One region of the Clostridium kluyveri DSM 555 genome, then DNA from elsewhere that is predicted to be linked to it. Evidence: riboswitches for the same ligand, from Rfam matches in the RefSeq annotation. Region 1 holds a riboswitch; each other region holds the start of a gene.
The links. Region 1 has a riboswitch for cyclic di-GMP ahead of CKL_RS18725 (sigma-70 family RNA polymerase sigma factor). Riboswitches for the same ligand answer to the same signal wherever they lie in the genome.
Positions count from the first base shown of each region.

Region 2: linked by a shared signal. The riboswitch ahead of CKL_RS05465 (prepilin peptidase) and the one ahead of CKL_RS18725 (sigma-70 family RNA polymerase sigma factor) in region 1 are both predicted to bind cyclic di-GMP.
Region 3: linked by a shared signal. The riboswitch ahead of CKL_RS11385 (beta-ketoacyl-[acyl-carrier-protein] synthase family protein) and the one ahead of CKL_RS18725 (sigma-70 family RNA polymerase sigma factor) in region 1 are both predicted to bind cyclic di-GMP.

Region 1 is NC_009706.1:3,895,715-3,902,550, reverse strand. It holds gene CKL_RS18765 (sensor histidine kinase) at 1-842, shown strand, start outside; gene CKL_RS18760 (ABC transporter ATP-binding protein) at 970-1,905, shown strand; gene CKL_RS18755 (ABC transporter permease) at 1,889-2,683, shown strand; gene CKL_RS18750 (ABC transporter permease) at 2,699-3,523, shown strand; gene CKL_RS18745 (hypothetical protein) at 3,520-3,981, shown strand; gene CKL_RS18740 (hypothetical protein) at 3,998-4,261, shown strand; gene CKL_RS18735 (P-loop NTPase family protein) at 4,393-5,013, shown strand; gene CKL_RS20510 (GntR family transcriptional regulator) at 4,997-5,410, shown strand; cyclic di-GMP riboswitch class I at 5,380-5,466, shown strand; gene CKL_RS18725 (sigma-70 family RNA polymerase sigma factor) at 5,949-6,362, shown strand.
Region 2 is NC_009706.1:1,158,059-1,166,012, forward strand. It holds gene CKL_RS05455 (PAS domain S-box protein) at 1-202, opposite strand, end outside; gene CKL_RS21205 (putative bifunctional diguanylate cyclase/phosphodiesterase) at 195-977, opposite strand; gene CKL_RS21210 (sensor domain-containing diguanylate cyclase) at 1,077-1,898, opposite strand; cyclic di-GMP riboswitch class II at 2,142-2,228, shown strand; gene CKL_RS05465 (prepilin peptidase) at 2,279-3,031, shown strand; gene CKL_RS05470 (type II secretion system protein) at 3,172-3,699, shown strand; gene CKL_RS05475 (GspE/PulE family protein) at 3,781-5,454, shown strand; gene CKL_RS05480 (type II secretion system F family protein) at 5,574-6,767, shown strand; gene CKL_RS05485 (type IV pilus biogenesis protein PilM) at 6,789-7,954, shown strand, end outside.
Region 3 is NC_009706.1:2,373,786-2,381,739, reverse strand. It holds gene rlmH (23S rRNA (pseudouridine(1915)-N(3))-methyltransferase RlmH) at 1-344, shown strand, start outside; gene CKL_RS11395 (EFR1 family ferrodoxin) at 905-1,699, shown strand; gene CKL_RS11390 (methyl-accepting chemotaxis protein) at 1,811-3,235, opposite strand; gene CKL_RS11385 (beta-ketoacyl-[acyl-carrier-protein] synthase family protein) at 3,144-3,827, opposite strand; cyclic di-GMP riboswitch class I at 3,947-4,035, opposite strand; gene CKL_RS11380 (pyridoxamine 5'-phosphate oxidase family protein) at 4,164-4,559, opposite strand; gene CKL_RS11375 (response regulator transcription factor) at 4,763-5,446, shown strand; gene CKL_RS11370 (ATP-binding cassette domain-containing protein) at 5,533-6,459, shown strand; gene CKL_RS11365 (hypothetical protein) at 6,443-7,195, shown strand; gene CKL_RS11360 (sensor histidine kinase) at 7,212-7,954, shown strand, end outside.

The DNA.
Region 1 (6,836 bases):
TCAAGCGGCAGCTTCAGGACATGACAGATGCTCTGAATGACATTGAAGCCGGAAACGGAAATCGCAGAATTCTTGCCGTGGACAATGAGTTGACCGCAGACCTTTCCTACAAAATGAATGAAATTGTTACCCGTTACGAGGAACAGCTCTCCGGACTCAGGACAGCGGACGAAACCAATCGTCAACTCATGACTAGCCTCTCCCATGACGTGCGGACACCGCTCACTACATTGATCGGCTATCTGGATGCGTCGCATAGAGGCGTTGTCACAGGAAAAGAGCGCGAGGATTATCTGGAAATCGCCAGACACAAAGCCCACGACCTGAAGGATTATATCGATGTCCTTTTCGACTGGTTCAAGCTCAATTCCAGCGAATTCGCCTTATCCATAGAGCGGGTGGAGCTTGCGGAGCTAACCCGAAATGTTCTGAAAGACTGGATTCCCATATTTGAAGAAAATCATCTAGACTACGAAATTAATATTCCGGAAAGGCCGCTGTTTGCAAAGGTGGATTTGGACGGATATGCCCGTATTATCAACAATCTGGTGCAAAACGTCATTAACCATAGCCGGGCCACACAGATAAAAATCGAAATGACACAAGAAGGAAATAAAATTGAAATCCGTATCACAGACAACGGGATCGGCATCGAGAAAGCGGATCTGCCGCACATCTTTGAGCGGTTATACAAATGTGATAAAGGCCGCTCTGATAAGGGAAGCGGATTGGGACTGTCCATTGTCCGGCAGATGGTCGAAAAAATGGACGGTAAGATTACCGCCCAAAGTGAACCAAACCGATATACAGCGTTTATCGTTGGCTTCTCAGTAAAAAATTGAGTGAATCCCTGTCTGTGGGCAGGGATTTTTTTTCTGCCAAAATTGCAAGGTTAATGCAAGGTTAATGCAAGGTTAATGCAAGCTTGGCGTGTTACACTGGTTTCAGTAAGAAAAGGAGGTTCTGAGATTGAGTGATATAATCATTGAAACAAAAAATCTTACCAAACAATATGGCGCGCAGAATGGCGCGCAGAAAAGCGTTGCCAACCTGAGTATTCATGTAAAAAAGGGTCGTATTTATGGGTTGCTCGGACGAAACGGTGCCGGAAAAACCACGACGATGAAAATGCTGCTAGGCCTGACGCAGCCGACCTCGGGAGAGGTGAAAATTTTCGGTAAAAGCATTCGTGGAAATGAGAAAAAAATCCTGCCACGTGTCGGCAACCTCATTGAGTCGCCGGGCTTTTACCCAAATCTGACCGGCACGGAAAACCTGAATATCTTTGCCCGACTCCGGGGTGTTTCCAAGCGCAACGCTGTTTCCAGCGCATTGGAAGTTGTCGGGCTGCCGTACGGCGATAAAAAACTGTTTTCACAATACTCACTCGGTATGAAGCAGCGTCTGGCCATCGCGCTTGCCATCATGCACGACCCGGAACTGCTGATTCTGGACGAGCCGATCAACGGGCTTGACCCCATCGGCATTGCGGAAGTCCGTTCGTTCATCCGGGAGCTGTGCGACGCGAGAGGAAAAACCATTTTGATTTCCAGCCACATTCTTTCGGAAATATCCCTGCTGGCGGACGATATCGGCATCATCGACCATGGGGCTCTGCTGGAGGAAGAAAGTCTTTCTGAATTAGAAGAAAAAAACAGTAAGTATGTTCATTTCATCGTCTCCGACACGGCACAGGCGTCCAGAATCATGGAGCGAAGCTTTGGGACGAATAACTTTACGGTGGAAAATGACCGCAGTCTGCGCCTGTACGATACGAATTTGCCGGTGACGGCGCTCACCCGCGCTTTTATTGAGAGTGGATTGGAGGTCGCGGAAGCCCATACTTGCGAGGATACGCTGGAGGACTACTTCAAGCGCGTGACCGGGGGTGAGGGCATTGCATAACCTGATCCTCTGTGAATTTCAAAAGTTCAAACGGCGTCCCATGTTTCTGCTGGCGACACTGGCGGCATTCATTTTTCCGATTGTGATGACAGCGCTGTACTGGAACACCCCAACGCAGCCGGATTTTGACAATCTATTTTCGGGAATTGTTGACTACGGAGATTTCCTTCTGCTGCTTCCCATTTTGGTGGTAATCTCTACTTCGCTGTTTTTTACGGAGCAGGACAGCGACACGTTAAAAAACCTTGCGACGATCCCGGTCTCAAGAGAAAGGCTTGTGCTGGCGAAAATCAGCGTCATGGCGATTGTCGCCGTGGCCTATTCCCTCGGCGGATTTCTAGCCAGTGCAGTGTGCGCAAAGCTGCTGGGCATGGCTCTTATCAATATGGGGCAGAAATTTTTTCTCAGCATTTTGCTTGGGATTATGCTCCTGACAGCAGCTCTCCCATGCGTGGTGTTAGTGGTGTGGTTCAATAAGAACAACCTGATTTCCATTGTCATCACCCTGTTTTATACGATTGTCAACTACGTCGTCCACTTTACGGACGCAGGCATGCTGACACCTGTCGGCGTGAATATCGGGACTGTGCTGCCCATCCCGCTGATCAACCGCTGGATCTATCAGTTTTACGATCCGGGGAAAGGTTCAGCATCGGAATTTTATGAAACCATGCGGCCCTACTTCGTTTCCACCCCCGTCTGCCTTATAATCCTTGTGGTGATGGCGGTTGTGTTTACCGCGCTGATGATACGAATTTACAACCAGCGCGAACTATAGAAAGGAGGCGTGACGATGAATTTGATTCGCACAGAATTTCAAAAACTGAAACGGTACAGCATCATCCTCGTCGGCATCATCGGTGTAACCTGTTCTCCTATCATTTCAATTGCGATGCAGAACATGATGTCGGACGACGCCAAGACCGTTTTGAACTATACATTTCCTGATTTACTTAACAGCACCATCTGGAACAACATGACAATCTTTTTCCCTATGATTCTCGCCCTGATCGGCGGCTATATGATCAACCGGGAATACACGGATGACACCCTCAAGAATCTGCTGACCGTTCCCGTCAGCTTCCCGCGCCTTATGGCTGGCAAGCTGACCGCCCTCGGTGTGGTTGCGTTGCTGCTCGGCCTTTATAATGCATTCATTACAAGTATCGTCGGACTGATCTGCTGCCCGGAAAACATGTCGCTCTCCGTCATTGTATCGGGAAGCATCCAGATTATCGGTATGGCCCTCTTTACCTGTATTGGAGAATTCCCTCTGATCGCCCTTTGTGGGCGCAGACAGGACGCTTTCCGGGGCGGAGCCGTGGTTGCGTTCCTTCTCGGATACATTACGATTTACTTTAAGAATCCCGTGATCCGCAACCTGTGGCCGTTGTCAGCCGGGCTCAGTATCGTGGGGTTTGGCGGCGAAGGTTTTGTGTCCGATACCGCAGGCAGCTATGCTTCCACGCAGAACACTTTTATTGGCATCTGCGTAATCTTAGCAATGATAATACTGACAGGAATCATCATCCATATTCCGAGCAAAGATGCAGCTGCAGCCGCTTCCTTAAAGAAAGGCGGTCACGGCAGGCAAAACCGACAGGAGGCTTATAAGTGAAAAAATACATTCTCTTCTTAATGATCGCGTGCTGCTTCGTTTTCGTACTGACAGGCTGCACAAAAGATGAAATTGTCAATCATTATAACGAGGCTTTGCAGGAGGCCGGGGACGATAACCTGACGAAAGACAGCAAATTGCAGGGAAAGCGCAGCTTCGGCTCCGACAGCTATGTCGGAAACTATTCCGCTGATTATGACAGCTTCACGGGAACGGAAACCCTCTTTGGCGGAACGGCGCTGGAACGAAACGACGGAAATGAAATCAAAGTCACCTGCACACTCAACATCACGGATGGGACTGCAAAGGTTGTTTTTAAGTCAGGGACGGATGACCCTCAGGTGCTGATCGAAAGCAGCGGCGATTATTCTGAAACAATTGAGCTGCCATCTGCCAGCAACTATATTGCCGTTGAGGGCGATGGCTTCACCGGCTCTGTAGAACTGGAAATCAAATAAAAGGAGTTAAAAAACCATGAAAAATAAAATTCTAAGTATCATTGCCTTTATAACGATCTTTGTCCCCATTACGATCCTCTTTGTGTGGAAGCCGTCCGACCCGAACGCGACAGGTATCGTGATCGGTTACTTCATCTTCATCGCGCTCAGCTTTATTTATTCACTGTTTCTGTTTGCCAAAAAGCATTTGAGAGATATTTATACCAAAATTGCTCTTGGCCTGAACGCGGTGTACCTTGTGGGTATTCTGGCTTTTGTCGTGATTCCGCGTCTTATCTAAGATTGTCAGAAAAAATAACACGGGATTATCTATGAAACTGAGCGTGTATATTTGCAGTCAGCAAATCATTGCTGTATACAGTAGTCCTTGGGCATATTAATTTTTCAGGAAAGGAGCATGAACATTGTAATATGAACCGTGATGTACTGCACTGTACCGGTCTCACGAAAATAGAGGCCGGGGAAACAATCTTTCATGATATCAGCTTTAATCTGCACTACGGGAAAATCATAGCCTGTACAGGAGCCGGAACCCACGCGCTAATACGGATTTTGATCGGCAAAGATGCCAATTACATAGGGAAGTTTCAAATCGACGGGTCTATGGGATATGTGCTGCTGTCGGACACAGTCCCACTGGAGCAGACCCCCTTACAGGTCTTACAGAAAGCAAATGCAAAGCACGAAACTGACAATATGCTAACCGGTATGCTGTTGATTGCCGGGCTGGATGGTAAGGAGAACATGCTATGCAGCGAACTGACATCAGGCGAGATCCGCAGACTGCTGGTGATACGAGAAATCCTGAAAGCTCCTGATTTATTGGTTCTGGAGGATATGTTTACAGATGCTTCAGCGTATGATCAAAAAATCATAAAGAGAATGCTCATTGAGGTTAACGCATACATAGCCGTGCTTCTAACCGCGTCCTCCGCAGAGCGTATGCGCGGACTTACTGATCAGGTTATAAATCTGGATACCGGTCAAATGAAGCTGGAAGAGGATGGGCAGCATAATGAATTTCGACAGTAAAATTCCCATCTATCTTCAATTACATAATCACTTTCAAAAATTGATTTTATCCGGTGAATTGGCACCGGGTATGCCAATTCCTTCGTTTAGAAAAATAGCGTCCGAAGCACAGGTCAACACAAATACCGTACAGCGCGCCATGATTTCTTTGGTTCATGAAGGTTTGGTGGGGAAGGAAACAGGAAAAGGTTACTCGGTGATTAAGGATCAGGAAAAAATCATGTACCGGCGTCAGGAACTGGTTCAGTATACAACCAAGCAGTTCCTGCATGCAATGAAAGCACTTGGATATGACAGGCAGCAGATCATTGAAGTGGTATTTCAATATTCCAATGACAACTCTGATTATGGTTTTGAAAATAGAATTCCGACAAAGGGCAAACTTGCCGAAAGGTAAGGACGCAAAGCCGAGGGTCTAAAGTGCGAGAGCATTATGACAGTCTGGCTGCCGTAAAGGATTGCGTATGAAACCTGCCCTTTTGCGGCAGGTTTTTTTCATAATAAATGAAAGGCGCTACCCGCCAACAAAAAAAACGTGAGTTTGGCGGGTCTATCTTAATGCCTGAATAAGCATATCGTAACCCTCCAAGCTCACCAGTTTGGAGGGTTTTCAATGTGTATTCAATATGCCTTGAACTTAAGGCGACCACTGCTCAGCAGCGGTCGGGCGTGATGAAGCGGACATCTATCTCCTACATACAGCTATAATCGGTAACTTGTCAAAAAAAGGCTATGCTGCGCATGGGCGCAGAGCGGTCACAAACACGAACTAACAGAACGTGTTAAATACGAACATATCTACAAGAGTGTATCAACGGACGACTATGTCCGCTGGTGCGCTCTTTTTGCGTTTTTAGGAGATATTCCTCGTTGTAGATCACCGCCTTCTTGTCCTTCGTTTTCAACAAAATTTTGAAAATCAGGAGGACAAACATATGTCAGAGAATAAAAAATATACCATTATTGTAAAAAGGCAGCGTGTGGAGGTCAGCGAAGCCGTCTACCGTGCCTATCATAAAGAGCGTGAAGCGGAGCGCTATCAGAACAAGCTGATTCGCCAGAATGAGCTGTCGCTGGAGCGGTTCCATGAGGATGGTGTTAACATTGATTACCTCATAGTCCGTGTTCAGCCGGACATAGTGGACAAGCTCATACATCAGGAGCAGCTGGAGTCACTGTGGGCTGCTCTTGACATCTTGCCGGAGGATGAACGCTCTCTCATTGACGAAATATTCTTCAATGAGAGAAGTGAGTCACAAGTTGCCAAAAGCATTGGTATTAACCAATCTACGGTCAATCGCAGGCTCTCAAAGGTTTTATCCAAGCTAAAAAATTTGATGGAAATTTAGTCTTTTGGCGCATCGCCCCCCTCACTTTTTCCTTTATAGAAGTGAGGGGGATTTTTATCTCTCTCGTGTTCCTTGAAAAACACCGAGCCATTCGGTCATATCCAGCAGCTTAAATACGTTAGCTGTTCAGCTCCGATGAGGGGAAAGCGGCTTTGGAGGACACGCCAAGACCACCTGCGGATAGGCCAGAGCTATCCGTCAAACCGATAGCATCAAAGGTGCCAAGCGAGAAATGTCCGTCCGAGAAGCAATCCGTGGTGGATTGCCCCGCCATGACCCGAACAGCCTACAATGATACTTCTGCATAGCCACAGACATCGCAATGGGTGCAGCCGCCGGAGAACCCGGCGGGGGTGAGAGTCCCATGACAGCCATATGCCACGCTTGCGTGACGTTAACCACTGGCTGGTTTAAGCTGGCTGCCCAAAGGACGGAATCGTCCTTAACCGCAGGCATTCTGCCTGTGGTGTTCTG
Region 2 (7,954 bases), 1.2 Mb from region 1:
TAAAATTTTTTAACTGGTTGATTACAGCTCTTTTTTCATCTGATGAGATTAGATTAAATACAGTCATTGACAGGAGTTCTTCCTTTGTATACTTTAAAACTGATAAAGCCTTTTTATTGCCACATATTATTTTCCACTGCATATCTAATATTAATGTAATATATTTAGAGTCTTTTGATATTTTTTTGTTTAAATTATTCAAATTGAAATCCTCCAAATTTATTTTTTTCTTTTAAGATATTTTCAATTTTATTTACAGGCAGAGGTTTACTAAAATAATATCCCTGAATTATGTTGCAACCAATATGGAGAAGGCAGTCTAGCTGTCTTTTAGTTTCGACACCTTCTGCAATAATGTTATAATTTAACGATTTACATAGATTAATTATAGATTTTATTACAGCTTTATTCTTTTTACTTTCGATATTATCAATAAAAGATTTGTCAATTTTTAATGTATTTACTGGCAATATGGTTAAATAGTTTAAAGATGAATATCCTGTACCAAAATCATCTATTGCAACTCTGACCCCTTTTTTTAGCAGTTCATCTAAGGTTTTTATTTTGCATGCGTATAAATCTATCAATGTACCCTCTGTTATTTCAATTTCCAGTAGAGAAGGGGAAATTTGATTTTTTTCACATATATTAATAAGCCTGGTAATAAAATCACTATTTCTCAATTGAATAGGAGAAACATTTACTGATATGGTTTCTATCTTAAAACCCTTTAGTTGTAATTCATAGATCATTTTACATACGGAATTTAGAACCCATTCACCTATGTCTATAATAATTCCTGTGCTTTCACATATTGGTATGAATTCTTGTGGTGAAATAAAGCCAAGTTTTCTATTTTTCCATCTTAGTAGAGATTCAAAGCCTATTACTTTATTTTCTACAGCATCTATTTGAGGTTGATATAGTATATAAAGTTCATTATTTTCAATTGCTGTTTTGAGTTCCTGCTCAATAATAAGTTTTCTTCGATAAAAATAAAATAATTCTTTTTTAAAAAAAGTAGTAGTGTTTTTGCCCTTTTGTTTTGATTCAAATACTGCTAAATCCGCATATTTTTACAGTTCTGCTACATCGCTGCTATCTTCCGGAAATAGAGCAATACCTATACTTATGGTTATATATATTTGTTTTTCTTTAACCTCAAAAGGATTTTTTAGATAATGGGATATTTCCATACAGAGTTTTTTTAATTCATTATAGGAATTAAGTTTGTCAATAAGGAGCATAAATTCATCTCCTCCAAGTCGATATAAAGTTCCATAAGGTTCTATACACATGGCTATCAGCTGGGAGAAAATTACAAGAAGTAGATCTCCATAATCATGGCCGAAGGTATCGTTAACTGATTTAAAGTCATCAATGTCTATAAATATCAGGGCACCGTTTTTATAGTTGTCTAAGATTGTTTTTAAGTCGTTTCTAAATAAGATTCTGTTTGGCAATCCTGTGAGAGAATCGTAGTAAGCAGAGTAATTAATATATTCTTCTAATCTCTTTTTTTGTGTTACATCATTTATTGAACCGGAAAGTAAAATTATTTCACCTGCTGAATTTCTGGTGGCGGCACCTTTAACAAGTAATGATCTAATATGCTTTTCCTTGGTTGATATTTTGAATTCACTTCTGTAAGTTTCCGTATTGCCTTTTATAAAAAAAGTTAAATCGTTTTTGGCACTTAGTTTATCCGGGGGGATAACAATTTCTTCAATAAAATCAAATAGATTCTTAAAATTTTCAGTGTTATATCCTAGGATATTTTTAAAGTTATCTGAAAAAAATATACAACATTTTTCCAAATCCCATTCCCAAAGTGAAATATTGGCTCCAGTTAAGGCTCTTTTGTATATTTGTTCATTGCTTCCATTATAAATTTCCATATTAACCTCCTATTTTATAAGGATATTTAAAGGCTAGTATATTCATTTTTAAATTGATATTTATATGTAGATTAATTATAGTATAAATAATAAAATTTGAATATACTGTATAATAAAATGTCATATTATGCAAGTATAATTTTTACGGTTATTAGAGTGATTTGAGTGAAAGTTTTAATATTTGGCAGTTAAATTATTTTCCAAAGTTTATTGAAACTGGAGTGTTTTTATGCTAAAATTAAACAAATTGAGGGGAACGATGAGGTACACACTTTAATTTGGGCATCCTTGTGTGTATTGGAGTTAGTGATGCAACCGACCCTGTATTCATAAATATTTTATGGATACAGGGTTTTGCTTTTTAAAAATGGAGAATAACTATGGATATTTATTATGGTATTTTGGCTTTTATTTTTGGAACTATCATAGGAAGCTTTTTAAATGTTTGTATATATAGAATACCTAAAGGTGAGTCTATTTTACATCCACCTTCTCATTGTATGAATTGTAATAAAAAAATCAAGGCCTATGATATGATTCCTGTAATAAGTTATATCATTTTGAGAGGAAGATGCAGATATTGCGGCAAAAAGATACATTTAAGGTATCCTGTCTTAGAATTTATAACGGGTTTATTATATGTGCTTATTTACATTAACTTTGGAGTGGGTATAGAGCTTATAAAATATATGGTATTCATTAGTATTATGATTGTAATAGGAATGATAGATTTCCATACCACGGATGTTTACCTTAAAACTACAGGTACAGGCATCATTGCTGGCATAATATTTTTAGTCATATATTTTTATATAGGACTTCCTATAAAAACCTATGTTTATGGAGGGGTATCAGCAGGGGTATTTATAGCTTTAATTATCCTTATAACAAAAGGAGGCATGGGCTGGGGAGATGTGGAGATTGCACTTATATGCGGACTATTTTTAGGGTTTAAGTATACGATGTTAATGTTATTTCTAGCCTTTATTATAGGAGCTGTTATAGGGCTTGTACTTATTTTACTTGGGAAAAAATCCAGAAAGGATTATATTCCCTTTGGGCCATTTATTGTTATAGCTTCTTTTATTACAGTATTTTTAGGACAAAGTATTTTAAACTGGTACTTGTTTTAAATATCTAAAATTGACTGGTTAGGGGGGAGAAGGAGAGAAATAATAGAATGTAAGAATGAGTTAATAACTTTTATTGGTGAAATGTGTAAAAAATCAATTGATTAATCTCTAAATTTTTAATTAAGGGGGAGAAAAATATTATGGAAATGGTAAAAAAGAAAAAGGGTTTTACCCTGATTGAACTTATGATAGTTCTCGCTATTGTAGCTATATTGGCTGTGGTTTTAGTGCCTAAATCTCAGATATTTAAAAACAATTCTAAGAGTGCAGGGGTAACTACTAATGTAAATACTGTAAGGGCTTATTTGGAAACTAAAGTAACTAATAATGGAGGAGTAGCTACCTATTTAAATAGATGGGACTTATTAAATCAGCTTAATGGTGCTTTTAGTACAGGTAATACAGCAAGTCAGTTATTTAATCCTTTTACTAATAATAAAGGTGAAGGACAAACTAAAGCATATGAGGTTATTGATAAAAGTGCTTCAGCAGGTGCAAGTGCTAAAGATGTTCCAAGTAGTGAAGGAAGTGTAAAAAATGATACAGGGATTACTTTTCCTAACACTAATAAAAAAGGAGAAGTTATGATAGTTGTATATAAAAATGGATATGGAATATTTGGTATTGATGGTGGCGGAAGTGCTACTCAAGCTTTTATAGTTCAATAATATTATTTTAAGAGAGAACATGTCTTTACGTGTTCTTTCTTGTATAATTAAGATTATTAAATTTAAGAAAGGAGCAGATTCATGTCAAAAATAAAAAAACGGCTGGGAGAAATACTTATAGATGCAGGAGTTATAACAGAAAAAATGTTACAAAAAGCCCTTATTTTACAGAAGGACACAGGCGAAAAGCTTGGTGAAATACTTGTAGGAAAGGGTTTTATTACTAATCAGCAGATAGTGAATGCCATAAAGGAACAGCTTGGAATACCTGTAGTAAATTTAAATAACATCAATGTAAGACAGGATATTATAGATATTATACCTGTGGCTATTGCCAAAAAATATGAAGTTATTCCTGTGGATATTATGAATGGTTTTTTATTTGTAGCCATGAGTGATCCTTTGAATTATTTTGCCATTGAAGATATAAAAATAGCCACAGGCTATAATGTTAAAACTGCCATAGCGTTGAAGGACAGTATATTAGATAATATTGAAAAGTATTATGGAAAAAGCAAGGCCCAGGAAGCGGCACAAAATTACAAAAAAAACTTTGCCAGTAGAAGAATTAGAGAAGAAGAAATAGTAGATGAAGCCTCCGCGCCAATTATAAAATTTTTAAATACCATAATTGAAAATGCGGTTTTATACAATGCTTCAGATATCCACATAGAGCCTGAGGGAGAGGAAATGAGAGTTAGATTCAGGGTAGATGGCATTCTAAGGGAAATTATGAGGACGGATATAGATATGATTTCCCCTGTGACAAGCAGAATAAAGATAATGGCAGGTCTTAATATAGCGGAGAATAGAATACCCCAGGATGGTAAAATTAATTTTAAAGTTAAGGAAAGGGATATAGCCATTAGAATTTCCACAGTTCCAACAGTTTTAGGGGAAAAAATTGTAATGAGATTATTGGATAAAAGTAATTTTTCTATAGGACTTGAAAAAATTGGGGTGGAACAGAATGAACTGACAAAAATAATGAGGATGATTTCTAATCCTTATGGTATAATACTGGTATCGGGACCTACCGGAAGTGGCAAAACCACAACTCTGTATTCTATGCTGAATACATTAAATGATGTGTCTAAAAACATAATAACCATAGAAGATCCTATAGAGTACAACTTAAAAGGTATTAACCAGATGCAGGTAAATACTAAAATAGGTTTTGATTTTGCAAATGGGCTAAGAAGTATACTAAGACAGGACCCGGATATAATTCTTGTAGGGGAAATAAGGGACAATGAAACGGCGGAAATATCAATAAGGGCAGCACTGACAGGCCATATGGTGTTGTCAACTATTCATACCAATAATGCAGTGGGCACTATAGGAAGACTTTTGGATATGGATATAAAGCCTTTTTTAATATCTTCCACTCTGGCAGGAGTAATAGCCCAGAGGCTGGTTAGAAAGATATGTCCAAATTGTGGAGAAGAGTACACAAGTGATGAAAGGGAAATGAGACTTTTGGGGGTAAAGAATGCTGTGAAGCTTAAAAAGGGCATGGGATGCAGTTTATGTAATGATACGGGATATAAGGGAAGAATAGGTATCTTTGAAATACTTGAATTGGATAAAGATATTAAAAATCTCATAGACATAAATTCTACTGAAAGTGAAATTAGAAAGACAGCTTTTAAAAAAGGTATGAATACACTGAGAGAATCCTGTATAAATAAGGTTTTAAACGGAACAACCACCATTGATGAAATGCTAAAGGCTACTTATGGAGAACTTGTTTAATTTTCAAAGGCTTAAAGGGCTAGGTATAAAAAAGCATTTGTCAAAGTCAACTTCTCTGAATTTAAGAAGTATTTAAGTCTAAAATACATTGTGGAAATAGTTTTAGGGGAAAATAAATTATGAAAAAATTTATATGTAAATTTTGGAATGATGAATTTGAAATAATAAAAGAAGAAATGGAAGAAGAAAGTGCCAGTGCAGTAATTGATATTCTAAAAGCCAGAGGATTGAGAATAATATATGTAAAAGAAAAGTTTACTTTATCCCGGTTTGGATTTTTAAATAGAAAATTTAGTGAGGAAGTGCTGGCTAATTTTTGCGGTCAGACAGCCATGATTTTAAATTCAGGAGTAAATCTTTTATCAGGACTTGAAATAATACAGCAGCAGACTAAGAATCAAAATATGAAAAAAGTAATCTTGAGGATAATTGAAGGTATAAAAAAAGGAAAAAATTTAGCTGAATCTATGAGAGCCTGTGAAAAATTCCCCAAATTGTTGATTGATATGGTTATGACAGGAGAAGTCAGTGGAAATGTGGATACTGTACTTTATAATATGGAAAGTTTTTATAAAAGGGAAGCAAGTATGAATAATAAAATTAAAAATGCTTCTTTATATCCCACATTGATCTTGGTTGTTGCAGTAGGCATGATGCTCTTTTTTAATTTTTTTGTATATCCTGAAATAAGAGATTTATTTACAGGAGAGAATTTACCGGCTGTAACAATAATTGTGTTAGGTATTATGAATTTTTTAAACAACAATTATTTATATATAATTACAGGTATAATTATTTTAATAGGGATACTTAAATATATGAGTACCATTCCAAAAGTTGCATATTTTTGGGGCAAGACTGTTTTGAAAATTCCTGTTTTTGGTCCTGTAAAAGAGAATGTAATTACGTCAAGGTTTACTAGAAGTATGGGGATATTTTTAAAATCTGCAGTTCCTATTATAACTATAATGGAAAATATAAAGTTTATAGTGGATAATCAGTTTATAATGAAAAAAATAGAAAATGCTGAAAGAGAGCTTATGACCGGTATAAAATTTGCAGATTCCATTGAAAATGAAAAAATATTTGAACCCCTGGTAACTCAAATGATAAAAGTAGGTGAAGAAACAGGAAGGCTTGATGAAATGATGTTTAAATTGGCAGATATATATGATGAAAAAGTACAGATAGGAATTACAAGACTTATGTCTTTGGTAGAACCTGTCCTAACTTTAATTATAGGCATAGTTGTGGGAGTGGCAATACTTGGCATGGCACTTCCTGTAATGCAGATTACTCAGGGAATGCAATAAAAATAATGTGGAGGTAACTAGATGTCTTCCAAAATGGTATTTAGTTTTAAAGAAAATTATGCAGATGTGGCTGTTGTATCAAAACTAATAAATAAAATAAAGATAAAAAAAGCAGCAAGAATAGAAGAAAATAGTGAAGACATTTCTGGAGGAGAACCCTATGCTGATGAATATAATTTGAATAAAATTAAAAATATTAGAGAAAAATTTAGGATTATAAACAGGAATGTGGGAATAATTTTAAATTGGGATAATATTGTAACTAGAATTATAGATGTACCTTTAATGAATAAAAAAGATTTAAAAAATTTTATAGAAAACAATATTGAAGAATATTTTGCCGTTAGTATGAATGAATATTGCAGTGATTATGAAATTGTATCTTTGGATAAAAAGCAGCGTAAAAAAGGGAAAATGTCTATTATGTTAACTGTTGTACCCAGAATAAAATTAAAAAAAATATTGGATTTTATAAAATATTGCGGACTGAACCCGGTGTCTGTAGGAATATATCCGGATTACATATCAAATTTGTTCTTAGGTACAGACAGCAGTACAGCAGTTATAGATGTAAACAGTGGAAAAACTACCTTAACTATATTGGATAAGGAGAAGATATTTCTTTATTCACATATCTCCAGTGAAAATTACCAAAAATATGAAAAAGATTTCAGCGATGTATTGGAAAATATTGATTATTTTTTAAATTTTTATTCTACAAGACATTTTGGAAATAGGGTTGAAAAACTATATATTATGGGCGAATTTTACAATAATCCTAATTTATATAATCTTATTAATAATCAAACCTCTATGGAACCTGTAATGGGAATTCCCTTAAAACTTTCAAAACTAATTAAAAATAGTCCTGTAGATATTAATATTTATAGTGATATACTGGGATATTTTATACCAGTAAAAAATGTTTATAATAAAAAAATAGATTTTATTGATAAATTATATAGGAAAAAGAAAGCAAAAATATCTGCTAATAGAATAATTATAATAGAAGCAATAATATGTATATTGATAACGTTGATTACAGCGGTGGGAGTGTTTATATATAGTAAAATAAGTTTACCAAAGTATGATACAGCAGCTTTAAATTTACAAATAGCTGCCCTAAGCGATGTGCAAAAGAATATAGATAAGCTGGAGCAGGAGAAGAAAGAATATGAGGAAAAGGC
Region 3 (7,954 bases), 1.5 Mb from region 1:
ATGCTTCAAGTAGTGAACAGGATATTATAAAGGAAAAGGAAGGTAGGAGAATACTTAAGTATATAAATGACAATATGTATGTGGTGGCTCTTGATTTAAAGGGAAGTATGATGGGTTCTGAAGAGTTTTCAAAGTTTGTAGGAAATCTAGGACTTTCAGGAAAAAGCAATATTGCCTTTATAATTGGAGGTTCCCTTGGCATTTCCAGTGAAATTTTGAAAAGGGCTGATTATAAACTGTGTTTTTCAAAAATGACTTTTCCACACCAACTTTTTAGAATAATGCTCCTTGAACAGATTTATAGGGGGTTTAGGATAATGAAGGGAGAACCTTACCACAAATAAAGTAGCTTTTTTGCGTAATGGGTTGATATAAGCGGCATTGAGAGATTGACTTGAAGTTAATATTGATAAAAATTTTATAAGTATATGATTTTAAATTGTAAAATGTGTTATAATATAAATAAAGAATAGTAGTAAAATAAAAACAGGATGCTGTTAACATCCTGTAGTGTACAATCTGGTTGCTCAGGCAACTGGTATTACTAAATTTTTGAAACAAAAAATAGTAGTCTCCATTTGAAGACGGGGCTACTATTTTTTTATTTCTTTAATAAGTAATACTATAAATGTTAAAAGAGAAGTGAGGAATAATCCTCCTTCAAAAAGTAACTGCAATTTCAACTGCTTTATAAATTTTATAATAGATGTTTTCGCTGTCAATATTTAATGTTATAATCATAACTGAAGTCATCCTTTACTGATAGTTTTCTGTTTTTCAGCGAAAATGTTATATCATAAAGTGATGACTTATTTGATTTTACAATTACTGTTATTTAATAAGCTAGATAATAAAATTAAAAAATATTTACTTTTACAGATGATCTATGAAGGAGGAGTATGTAATGAATCCGACAATTTATTATTTTTCCGCTACGGGCAATTCGCTGACAATAGCTAGACAAATCGCAAAGGGACTTGGAAACTGCACAATTAAGTCTATGGCTGTAGGGGCGACGGATGAGCCTGCTGGTGGCCCTGATAATCCCATTGGTTTCGTTTTTCCCGTTTTTTATATCGGGTTACCGAGACTTGTAAAACGCTTTGTACAAAAGGTCAATATCATTAAAGGAACTTACTGCTTTGCATTTATAAATTTCGGCGGAAACGGGGCAGACACTTTGGGAATGCTGGACGATATCTTGAAAGAAAAGGGTGTTTATCTGTCCTACGCAACTGGAGTAAAGATGCCGGGGAATTATATTGTGAAGTATCAGGCCTTTGCTCACGACGTTGTACAAAAGCTGATAAAAAAAGCAATGGAAAAGGCGGATGAAGCTGCCGGGGCAGTTGCTGATGGCAAGCTTCATCCGGTTAAAAGAAAGGCCAGGCTTTTTAGTAAGATGGTAAATCGCAATTATCTATACAAAGGCATCTCCGAATGGGACGAAAAATTTAAGGTGAGCGAAAAATGCAGCGGCTGCGGTCTGTGCGCTAGAGTGTGCCCTGTAAACAATATAAAAATGGAAGAACGAAATCCGATTTGGCAGCATCATTGTGAGCGGTGTCTTGCCTGTATTCAGTGGTGTCCATATGAGGCGATAGAGTATGGCAAAAGCACAATCGGACGTACAAGATATCACAATCCAAATGTTAAGGTTGAGGATATTATAAGAGGATCGACGTGTGAAAATATTTAGCACCAGGATTGATTACTACCGCACACTCGTTTTATGGTTAGTGAATAGTCATAGATCTGTGTATGTTCTCACAAAATCTATGACTATTCCATATACTGTTTTTATTATTTTTTATTTTACAAGTTTATTCATATCTTCAGCTATATTTTTGAGCTCATTTATATTTGCTTCAATTTCTTCACATGTAGAAGCATTTTGAGAAATTGTTTCAGCTACAGTGTTATATTGTGATATTGTGTTTTTAGTTATATTTGATATTTCTTTATTGAATTTTACAGCATTTTTAGTTTGTAAGAATAAAGTATTGGAGGCTTCATTTATATCAATGATATTACTGCTAAATGATTTTAAATGATCATTCATATCATTTATTCTATTTACGGTTTCATTTATAATGCTGTTTCCTTCCTGAGATTTTTTGTTATTTCCCTTCATTTGATCCTGTACTATGTTAATTTTGTCCTTTAATTCACTTACTATTGTACTTGCCTGATCTAAGGATTGTTTTGTGTCTTCAGAAAGTTTCCTGATTTCGTCTGCTACTACTGCAAAACCTTTGCCGTATTCACCTGCTCTTGCTGCTTCGATTGAAGCATTTAAAGCAAGAAGATTGGTCTGCTCAGATATATTTCCGATAAGATTCAATATTTCATCAACTTTAGCAGATTTCTCTTCAAGGTCTTTAGTTGACTCAAATGTATTTGCTATTTCATCTTTTATATTTGAAATAATTGAAAGAGTAGCATTTAAGGACTTTTGATTTTCTTCTGTAATTCCTATAAGATTATTTATTTTACTTTTGCTGTCTTCAATCTTATGAACAACACCTTCATTTGTATTTAACAAAGTATGGAGTATATCTTCATTGTTATTTGATTTGTCAAGCATTTCATCTGAATTCTGAGATACGAGGCTTGTTACATCTGAAACTTCAACAAGAGAACTTGTCTGTTCTGTAATAGCAGCACCTAAATTTTCACTAGATGATAAGACAGTATTTGAAATCTCAGATATTCTTTTAAATAACTTAAGCAATTTTTCATTTTCTTCTCTAATTTCAGCTTCTTTTTCACTAATTGATTTCAAGAGCTTTGATGCCATATAAACCATTATAAAAAGAAGTACAAAAGTAATAACCACAGTAACCATAGTCATATATATTTCTGCACTTGCCAATTTTTCATACTTAAGAATAGATGGATTATGAATAAATACTATTACAATACATAAAGCACTTAATACTACTGAAGCTATTATCATTTTAAGATCAAAAAACAGAGCTCCGAGGATAACAAAAAAGATAGCTATTAACCACACAGAATTCAAATGCATAGTAAAATTAAGATATAAATATTGAAAATACGTTATTGTTAAGACTAAGATTTTAGTTACATTTAAAGCTTTTGGATTAATACTGTCACAAGCAACTACCCATTTATAGCACTTATAAAATACTGCTCCATAAATAGCAACAAGTATTCCAAGTACAATCAAGGTATTTGAAGTTATTTCGTTGTTTATACCAATCAATTTCATAACAGAAAAACATATAAAAGACATAATGCAACATACCATGTAAATTATTAGAACTATAGTCCTCATCAACTTTTTCTAAAATTATTGCACATGCTGCATAACCGTAATTACCATAGCACAGTTCATTGTCATGATTTATAATAGCATTATCATCATCACATCCAATGATAAGAACTCTTTTTGCACGTTTTGATGACATAAGATAATTTGACATGTTTTCAAGAGCAACAGTCATACCTGCACAATTTGCATTGACATCAAGGCACATTACATTAGCACTCATATTCAATTCCTTATGTATTAAAATTGACGTTGCAGGTGATATATATTCTGGCAATATGGAGGAATATATAATTGCATCAATATCTTTTCCTTCAAGATTGGCTTTTTTTAACACGGATTTTCCTGCCTCTATAGTTAGTTGAAAGGCCGACTCACCATCATCTAGCATATATCTTTTATCTCTTCCCATTACATCTGTAAGTAGGTGCTTAATATCCTTGTCTTGTTTTCTAAAGTATTCAAGATAAAAATCATTTGAAACAACTTTTGATCCATGGTATACATCAATATAACTTAATTTTACTCCCAATTTATGTCCTCCCTAAAATGGCACTTTATAAATTTTATTTTTATAAAATTAAAAGTGCCCATTATTTACTATTAATAATAGGCACCAAAATATACATGATTTTTTATAGTTAGATAAACTTTGGCAACCTGGCAATCATAGAAAAATAATTTTCTTAAGACCCATAGCTTTGCGACCCTACCTTTCGATAAGTGTGCTATTATCAATATTTATATAAACTATATTACACACAAATTTTACAAAATTCAATATAAATATTTTGTTTTTGTACTTTGTATGACGTAATTAGTATAAATATGTCATTTATAATAAAATATAATTTTATTAAATGTAAGTTTAAAAGTTAATGATTTTAGGTTTTTCTGTAAAGGAATATATGGTGGCAGTTGCATCTTTAAGATAAAGTACTTCACAATTTCCATCGTCAGCAGCATACATATTTTTAAGATTTGGATATTCATCAAGCATATGTTGTCTAGCCTGAACTCTGTCATCCCGGACAGCAGTGGCTGTAATACGTATCCAAGTTTGGTCTTTTCCCATAGCACAGATCTCAACCTTAGGATTCTTTTTCATTTGTGCAAATACCTTTTTGACGTTTCCAGTCTGAATGTAAAGATTTCCTTCAAAGATAGCTATTGTACCAAAAGGTCGAACTCTTGGCTGATCGCCTTCGGATGTTGCTAGGTAATAGGTACCGATATCTTTTAGATAGTTATAAACTTCATTCATTTTAATTACTCCTTTCAATTTGTATGATATAATCATTTTAACTCTTATATTTAAAATAACAAGTATGATTTTTGCATAATTTTAGTATTAGATTAATACTAAAAGAGTAGATATGATGGAGAATGAAGGTATCCTTTTTGAAAAAGGTTCTTGAAGGTGTTTATAATAAAAATTATGGATTAGAGAAATAGTAGTACAATGAGGTGAAGTATTTGAAACAAATAGAAATATTGATTGTGGAGGATGATAATGATATTAATAAAATATTGGAATTAATTGTGAAAGAACAAGGATACAAAGCAACGTGCTGTTTTTCTGGTACAGAGGCTCAATTAAGGCTTCAACAACAATCCTTTAATCTAATTTTGTTGGATATCATGCTGCCAGGACTAACTGGAGAAGAATTGCTGAGGGAAATTAGAAAGCAATCATCTATTCCGGTTATTATTATTTCTGCGAAAAGTATTATTGAAGATAAGGTGAACTTGCTAAAATTAGGTGCAGATGATTATATGGTTAAACCTTTTGCCCGTGAAGAAGTTGCTGCACGAATTGAAGTTCAACTACGTAAAAATTATTTACAACAAACAGGAGACTGTCTAAGCTGGAAAGAACTTACTTTGGATGAAAGCCAGCATAGGGTAATGGTCAAAAAATCGGAATTAAATCTTACCAATGTTGAGTTCGATATTTTAAAAATTATGTTAAGACATCCCAAACAAGTATTTTCCAAAGCTAAGCTGTATGAACTGTTGTGGAACGATATTTATCAGGGAAATGACAATAGTATCAGTGTCCATGTATCCAATATTCGTAAAAAAATTTCTGCTATTACCAGTGAAGAATATATCAAAACTATTTGGGGAATTGGTTTTTCACTAGTTTAGGTACCATCTTTATGATTTCTTTATAATTTGCTTAAGGCTTCTTAAAAAACAGTTTGTAAACTAAGAAGTGTAAAGGAGGATTGAAGATGAAAACACCAATTTTAAAAACAACTAATTTAGAGAAAAGGTATAAAGATCAGGTTGCCTTGGAAAGTACTAACTTTGAACTATATAAAGGGGAAATATGTGCTATTATCGGAAAAAATGGTGCTGGTAAATCAACTTTATTCAAGATGATTGCTGAGGAAATATTTCCTACAAAAGGTGAGATTACTTTGTTTGGCGAACCCTATGGAAAGCATAATTCCCGCAGGAGAATGGGTGTCATGATTGAAACTGATGTATTTTTTGATAACTTTAATGCCCACCAAAATTTAGAGTATTACCGTTTGCTGCGTGGAATTCCTGAAAAGGCAGTAATTGGGAAGGTATTAAATAGGGTAGGACTTGCAGAACATAATCGGAAGAAATTTTCCCAATATTCATTAGGAATGAAACAGCGGTTATCATTGGCATTGGCTTTATTGTCTTCACCGGACTTTTTGCTTTTAGATGAGCCAACCAATGGTTTGGATGCTGAAGGAATGGTTGAAATGCGTCAACTGTTTCTTAAATTAAATCAAGAACATCAAATTACAATTTTGATTTCAAGTCATATTTTATCACAGCTTCAATCAATTGCCACACGTTTTGTTTTTTTAAATAAAGGTAAAGTTGTTCAAGATTTATCCCGGAAAGAATTATTGGGAATGAGTCAGCAGTTTATTTTTCTTCGTGTCAATGATGCTAAGAAAGCTTGCTTTATATTAGAAAATCATTTTGTAGATATGGACTATAGGGTTTTAGCCGGTGAGCAGTTGGAGATTTATAATTATATTCCGCAGCGTCAAAAAATTAATAGGCTCTTAAATGAAGGTAATGTAGATATTTTAGAAATGACGGTTAAAAGTAAGAATTTAGAAGAATATTTCTTAGGTCTGGTAGGAGGTGATGAGAATGTTGAATCTAATTAGAAGTGAATTCTACCGCTTAATACGTTCAAAGCCATACTACGGACTTATTATAGTTAGTACTTTTCTTGTCATGGCTGCTGCAGGGGTATTACAGCATTTTAGATTTAAAGAACCAACTTTTCCCTATGGCACAAGAATGTTCTATTATAGCAACGTGCTGGGTATGCCTACTTTGATTATTATTTTATGCCTGTTGGTTATTTTAATATTAACACGAAAAAGTAAGACAAAAATGTGTGCAGCAGTTTCCTTTGGACATTCTCGCCAGGCTGTTTTCTGGGCAAAATTGATTACTTTATCTTTTGGGGTAATTATTATGGGCACTATTATTTTATCAGTTACTATTTTAAGTGGTAATGTCATTTTTGATTTGGCAAATAATTCAACTCTAGGTCAATTTTTAATTGCCTTTAGCAATATATTTCCCATTGTTGCTTCTAGTTTTATTCTAGGGTATGTTTTGGCCGTTAATGGGGTTTCAGAAATTTTAAATCTGCTTATTTTGTTATTTATTTATCGAATTTTAGGCGTCTCAATCAATACTTTAGTGGGCAGAGTAAGTGCCTTAAAGACCATCTCTAAATGGACACCTGCTACCTTGTTTGATAATAATTTAGTCCATTATATGTCCAATAATGTTTATTTTGATGTGAAGTGTTGGGTGCTGGGATTGATGATTATTTTTATAAGCTTGATTATTGGACAGACAATTTTCAAAAAAAAGGATTTAGCCTAAGGGAAGGAGGAGAGTTATGCTTTATATTGTGTGTATACTGTTAGTTATAACTATCCTCTGTGTGATAAAATATTATTTTACTAGAATGAATATCCATGCATTAATTTCACAAACTAACAAGTTGAACAAACTTATTTCTGAAAGTAATGAACAAATTAAGTTGGCTGCCCCTGATAAGACAACAGAGAAGCTGGCTATTGAAATTAATCATTTAGTTGATTGCTATAAGGCATTACAATTGAAAAATATTAAAGAAAAGCAGCAGTACAAAAAAATCTTAGCTAACTTTTCTCATGACTTACGGACACCACTAACCTCCATCATGGGATATATTGACATAATTTTACATTTAGACCTATCGGAAAAGGATAAAGAAAAATATTTAGAGACTGTGCAATATAAATTGAAAACTTTAAACAACCTGGTGGATTCATTATATGATTTGTCTTTAATTGATGCCAAGGAGTATCCAGTGCAGTTAAATCCACACTCATTATATCAGCTGCTGTGTGATAGTTTATTACTGTTTTATCAAGACTTTGAAGATAGAGGTATCTTATTACAGTTGAGTCTTGATGAAAAAGTTCCCTTGGTGTTGTTGGATGAAAAAATTACCAATAGGGTATTGCTGAATTTACTCCAAAATGTCATACGCTATGCTAAATCATACTGCAAAGTTGATTTGGGAGTAACGGATGAGTATGTTAATATCAGCATCAGCAACGATTGTGAGCCTTTAAGTGAGGAAGATGTATTACA